Desulfomonile tiedjei DSM 6799: one gene and its partner. The protein of the gene in region 2 interacts with the protein of the main gene of each other region in a pairwise test. Links are inferred from orthologs where the notes say so. Each region holds a gene or a part of one and is shown on either strand. Other genes may lie near its edges.

Region 1 (3,256 bases), 4.3 Mb from region 2 along the record:
TCTGTGCCCCGGCATTAAAGGCAGTCTCAGCTACGTTTTTTCGACGAGTATCGATCGAGATCACTGCATCGGGTCGTGAGCGGATGATTTCCTCGATCACCGGTATAGTTCTTCGCAGTTCTTCGGTCTCATCGACGTACGAAGATCCCGGCCGGGTACTTTCACCACCTATGTCCAGGATGTCTGCTCCGTCGTCGAGCATCTTGAGAGCGGATGCAACAGCGTCGCGCCTTTCATAGTGGACTCCGCCATCAGAGAAGGAATCCGGGGTGGTGTTGATCACACCCATAACGAGGGTACGATTTCGTGCATCAAGAATGGTTCGCGGCAAAGGAATGAAGAGAGGATCCATACGTCCACCCGGCATATTGGATATGAAAATCCCCGATGCGCCTGCATCGAGGATCTATTTTCGTGCCAATTTGCTTTCAAAGTCAGACGAAAATCCCCTCTAACCTCCCTTCATTAAAGGTGGAATGGGGGGATTTTGAACGCCAATTGGCATCAATCATCAGATCGTTTCAAAAGAAAGAAGCCGATCTATGCTTTTTCCGGCCCAGCGGCAGGGGTACCGCTGACTATGACTTTTCCGTCATCGAGAGATACCTGGACACGGCCCCTTTCCTCATCTTGCTTGGTTTCTTGAAGAGGCGGGGTCACATCGGGCAATTTCTTGCCTTGAATAAGGCTCTCGATCTCATTGGCATCGAGGGTCTCGCGTTCGAGCAGTGCCTCTGCTATTCGCTCCAGCACCTCTTTGTTCTCTTCAAGGATTTTTCGAGCAATTTTGTAATTTTCAGTGACGATGCGTCTAACTTCATCATCCACCTGAACAGCAGTATGCTCGGAATAGTCTCTGTGCCGGGCAAATTCTTTGCCGAGAAAGATCTGTTCTTCCTTTTGACCGAAGGTGAGGGGCCCCAATGCGTCGCTCATGCCCCATTCGCAGACCATTTTTCGTGCCAACTCCGTTGCACGTTGAATATCGTTTCCCGCGCCCGTGGTCATGTGTTCCAGGAAGATCTCCTCTGCAGCCCTACCCCCCATGAGAACCGCTATCTGGCTCAGGAGATAGTCTCTGTCATAGGTGTGCCGGTCATCCAACGGCAACTGCTGGGTAACGCCCAGTGCTCGGCCTCGAGGAATAATGGTTACCTTGTGAATCGGGTCGGTCCCCGGCATCATACGAGCCACATAGGCGTGACCCGCTTCATGGAATGCCGTATTCCGTCGCTCTTCCAGGCTTATCACGAGGCTCCTGCGTTCGCCGCCCATGAGCACTTTATCTTTTGCGAATTCAAAATCCGCCATTTCAATCTGGTTCTTGTTTCTGCGAGCAGCATTCAGAGCAGCCTCATTGACCAGATTGGCAAGATCTGCACCGGAAAATCCCGGAGTGCCTCTGCTGATGGTCTCCAATTCTACATCCGTTGCTATCGGAGTCTTTTTCGTATGCACTTTCAGGATAGCAGTGCGCCCACGCACGTCGGGCGGAGGAACCACAACCTGTCGGTCGAATCGTCCCGGTCTGAGCAGTGCCGGGTCCAGTACGTCGGGCCGGTTGGTCGCGCTGATTAGGATTACCCCTTCATTGGTTTCAAATCCGTCCATTTCCACCAGGAGCTGGTTGAGGGTTTGCTCACGTTCGTCGTGGCCGCCTCCGAGTCCTGCTCCACGATGACGTCCCACAGCGTCGATTTCATCTACGAAAATAATGCAGGGCGCGTGCTTCTTACCTTGTATGAAAAGGTCTCGCACCCGGGATGCACCCACACCGACAAACATTTCCACGAAATCCGATCCTGAAATGGAGAAAAACGGCACACTCGCCTCGCCGGCAACAGCTTTAGCCAGCAAGGTCTTTCCGGTGCCCGGTCCTCCCATGAGCAGCACGCCCTTGGGAATTTTTCCACCCAGTCTCGTGAACTTCTTGGGATCTCTCAGAAAATCGATAATTTCTTTGAGTTCCTCTTTTGCCTCTTCCACACCGGCTACATCCTGAAACGTTATCTTGTTTTGTGACTCCGAAATCAGGCGGGCTCTGCTTTTGCCGAAACTCATGGCTTTTCCGCCACCCGCTTGCATCTGGCGCATGAAGAAGACAAAAATCGCTATGAGAAATATCATAGGCAGCCATGAAATTATGGCTGTCAAATACCAGGGATTGTCATCCTCGGGCATAACCTGAACGTCAACCTTATGCTTCATCAAAGTAGGGATCAGATCGGGATCCGAAGGAGCAAGTGTTTTGAAATTGCCGCTCCCGTCAACATACATCCCTTTTATCCGGTTCCCCTGAAGAGTCACCGATTTGATAGCACCCTGATCGACATCCTGTCGAAACTGGCTGTACGTTATATCTTTGTGAGTAGACTTGGTCTGGTTAAACAGATGGAACAAAAAGATCATTACCAAAAATATAACCAGCCATAGGCCCAAGTTCTTGTATATGCCGTTCAAGAATATGCTCCGTTCACTTGTCTGAGATTACTAACCCAATATAACACGAAAATTTAGGTCGGGCAATCTGCCGGCCTCATTAATTAAGAATGTGCGAGGACACTTGTATTGTCAAGTTTCGCCGCCGCTTTAAAGCTCTATTTTCCCATTGCTCGTTCTTGACAAAACCTTCCCGGCACATTATCAACCAGAGCGGTTGGAATCATGGGGAGAGAGGCTATCATGAAAGCACTGGTCGCCAACGTAGGGGTCAAGAATGAAGCATGGTACAGAGTTAAGACCAAATTCTTGCGCAATATCGAGTCCCCCGCCGCAATTAGCCTTGAGTTGATTCAAACCGCCGAACCTGCCAATCCTGCGCCCCACTGGATCAAAATAAGATCCATTTATTCCGCTATATCGGATTTCGATGAAGCGCTTTTTATCCGCAATGACTGGCTGGCTCTGTCCGGTTTTCTCTCGTTTCCCTTTGTACCCGGGTGCGAGAATATAGGAATTATAACGGAAATCGGCCAACAGGTCCAGGGAGTCGAGTTGGGCGAACGGGTTGTGGTGAATCCGGTTATCGCATGCCAGGCACGAGGAATTACCCCACTGTGCGATCCGTGCAGCTCAGGCAACTATTCCATGTGCCGCAATTTCTGGGGTCCGTTTCCAGGACCGGGGATGATGATTGGAGCCTGCAAGAACACTTCCGGTGGATGGGCAGATTCATTCCTCGCACACGAATCTCAGGTCCGGACAATTTCTCGATCTGTGGAAACCGACCAAATGATCATGGTTCCGGAGTTTGCCC
Region 2 (3,224 bases):
GAATAGCCGGATACACAAGTAATGCTTTCATTGTTAACTCCTTACCGCTGACTAATTCGTTGAAGTAGATCGTTTTATAAGAGATTCAAATAAAGCCGGTGCGACAAGGCGCCACTCAATTCTATTTTTGTCCTTTACCCGGTAATTGCTTGAGTTGTTGACCGAGCGGAGAGTCAAAATACTTAAGCAATTCGGAATCAGGCCGCAACATCAAAGAAGTTTCTGTTCCGAAAATCTTTTTGTACGCTTCAAGATGCCTTGTGAAAGAGAAGAAATTCTCGTCTTTTCCGTACGCATCTGCATAAATTGCAGTAGCTTCTGCATCCCCTTCTCCGGATAAGACTTCGGATTGCCGGTACGCTTCCGCGAGAATTATCTCCTTCTCTTTGTTGGCGTTTGCGCGGATTTCCTTTGCTTTCTCCTCACCTTCAGCCCGGTAACGTTTTGCTATCCGCTCACGTTCGGCTTTCATGCGGGCGAACACGCTATTTTGTACCTCTTCCGGTAAATCGACACGTTTAATACGGACGTCAATTACCGAAATACCAAATTTCGACGCGACATCGGCGGTGCCAGCCGTTACGTGGCGCATGATCCGTTCGCGTTCCTCTCGGATGAAATCTTTGAAGAAATGATTTGCGATTTCCTGTCGCAATCGCGCTGAAATAATATCATTCATCCGCGCAATTGCTCCCTGATAATTCTGGACTGTCTGATAGAAAATCAGTGGGTCTTCGATTTTCCAGCGTGAGACGGTGTCGACCGTGAGTCGCTTCTTATCGAGCGTAATGTATTCCGCAGGCCTTGCTTCTGCCACAAGGATTCGTTTGTCCAGTAAAATGAGATCCTGAATGAGCGGATACTTGAAGTACAATCCCGGCTGACGAATAATGCGCATGGGCTTTCCGAACTGCAGGATCATCCCCTGCTCACCTTCAGAGATGACGAAAGCCGATTGAGCCAGGACCACCAAAATTATGATTATGGCGAGTACTACTCTGATCATGTCCTAATTGCCTTTCTTTTCCGTCGACTTTTCTTGGTCGGCGGGACTGGACTGCATCATCGCAGCACTGGGGGGCGTAAGCGGAAGAACAGGCAATACTCTGGAACTTCCATTCTCCATTATGTACTTCTTGGTTCCAGGAAGGAACTGCTCGGCGGTTTCCAGATAAAGGCGCTCTCGCGTGACACTCGGCGATTTCACGTATTCCCGCAGGACAGTCGTGAACCTTTCTGCATCGCCTTTTGCACGGATAACACGCTGCGCTTTGTAGGCTTCAGCTTCGCGAATGGTTTGCTGCGCCTGACCTCTGGCTTTGGGGATGACGTCTTCTCTGAATCCTTCAGCTTCTTTTATCAGGCGTTCGCGATCTTCCCAGGCTCGAACAACATCATGAAATGCCTCCTGCACTTGAGCAGGAGGATCGACCACGAGAAGTCGTGCCTGAGTAACCTTCAGCCCTGTATTGTACGAATCGAGAAGTCGTTGCAGGTATGTCTCAACCTTCTGCTGAATCTCAAGGCGGCCCTCTGTCATCGTATGATCGATGGTGTTTTCCCCGACGACTCCACGAAGCGCCACTTCAGCAGAGGTCTTCAGCGCATTTTCGGGGGCATCGGCACCGAACAGGAACTTGACCGGATCTTGGACCAAGTATTGAACAAACAGTTGAACATCCACTATGTTTTCGTCACCAGTCAGCATGAGCGATTCCACGGGAACAGTCCGCGTCCTGTTGCGGTCGGACCTGAACCCGATTTCTGCACGCCGGACCTTGGCAATATCCACAACAGTATGGGACATGAAAGGTTTAGGCAGCCGATATCTTAATCCTGGATCGGTGATGGAGTGCACTTCTCCGAACATGAGGACCACGCCTTTTTCGCCGGGTCCCACGATATAAATGCCCGAAGCAAGATATACAAGGAAAAGAATCAAAATAAAAAAGAAAAGTCCGCGGCCTTTCAGGAACCGGTCCATTAAAGCTCTGAAATCTTCTACGCCGCGTTGTAGATCGCGCACAGGGTTAGGATCTTCTCTCGGCCTGAATTGGTCCATTGTCCCTCCTTTGAACCACCATCCCCCTTTTATAGTTCATGACCGATGGGAAAGCAAATATCTCGTACCTTCGTTCCCAAGGGTCTGATATAACAAAATCAGGCAACGATCCGACTTGACGCTCCACAGATCACGGATGAATACTGGTGCGACTTCTAATACCATTTCGCAGTTATGCATATATCTATAGTTTCGCGATTCTTGCATGGTCGAGTCCGCGCGTGGAGCGCGGGCCGTTGAGTTTTTCGAACTTATTGATTCGGCTGGCTTTCGAATAAATTCTCAGCGAGAAATGACTCCTTCGAGCTGCTGCCAGCATGTCTGAAAAGGTGAACGACTTTTTCCGGCAGTACCAGGGAGCCGGGTCGGCAACGAGGTTCTTTGCAGTGACGAATTGCCCAACGAACCAAAGCACTACAAAGCAGTAGGCCCAGTAAGCAAACATAGGGGCACGGGTTACCGAGGTCTCTTTCCGACACTGAGGTTCAGCCGCACCCAGGAGGTTCTTGGTCTCTCGATTGGTCATCTCAATGCTAAAGCGTGCAGCGTAGCGCTCGATAATCTGCTGTGGTGCAGCCTGAGGGTCCGTATCGAAAAACACCATATTGGCATGGTGGCCGGCCGGGTCATGGCACAACACGATCGAAAGAGGCTGTTGCCCTGCGCTATGATACCATAGCGCCGTGAACTGATGTATCAGGAGCTTAGTTTGTTTTCCATAGCAGAAGACCCTAATCTCATTCCACCCCAGATTGGGGTCCTGGAACATCGTTTCCAGGGAGGGCAGTCGAGCGCCTCTCTTGCGAGGTCTGCCCATCACTGTAAATGGAGCAGGTTCCAGCACAGCGAACAAAGCTGCATCCTTTCTCAGCCTCCCTGTAATGTGCACATTCTTGGGTCGTGCTTTGAGGATGGTATCGCAGCAGTATCCCAGGTCGAACACAATTCTCAGTCTTTCTCCCTCTTGGAGCCATGAATGAGTCAGATTTATAAGATCCAATCCAAGTTCGGGTTTTGTCTTGTAGGGCAGGCTCTTGGGATTAAACTTGGCCTTTGGCGGCCACCAAAGGCGGGCAGCGTATGGCAGACAAAACATGCGATCGCTGATGCCGGGAAGGCGAATCGCCAGTCCTATGATGACAAAGCACACTCCATACCCCTT

The links.
Region 1: the proteins of hflK (region 2) and ftsH interact in binary tests that used the Escherichia coli proteins (3 or more experiments, as listed by UniProt). The link is inferred for Desulfomonile tiedjei DSM 6799 from one-to-one orthologs.

Annotation. Positions count from the first base shown.
Region 1 is NC_018025.1:109,509-112,764, forward strand. The notes cover bases 1-2,928. They hold ftsH (ATP-dependent zinc metalloprotease FtsH), read right to left. Parts: upstream 2,461-2,928; coding sequence 541-2,460; downstream 1-540. Other genes in these bases: folP (dihydropteroate synthase), read right to left, coding at 1-352; DESTI_RS00485 (zinc-dependent alcohol dehydrogenase), read left to right, coding at 2,683-2,928. Also shown: more of DESTI_RS00485, read left to right, coding at 2,929-3,256. UniProt on the Escherichia coli protein: Acts as a processive, ATP-dependent zinc metallopeptidase for both cytoplasmic and membrane proteins. Plays a role in the quality control of integral membrane proteins.
Region 2 is NC_018025.1:4,388,141-4,391,364, forward strand. Bases 37-2,932 are described here. They hold hflK (FtsH protease activity modulator HflK), read right to left. Parts: upstream 2,063-2,932; coding sequence 1,010-2,062; downstream 37-1,009. Other genes in these bases: hflC (protease modulator HflC), read right to left, coding at 122-1,006; DESTI_RS18660 (IS701 family transposase), read right to left, coding at 2,247-2,932. In the rest of the region: DESTI_RS18645 (B12-binding domain-containing radical SAM protein), read right to left, coding at 1-31; more of DESTI_RS18660, read right to left, coding at 2,933-3,224.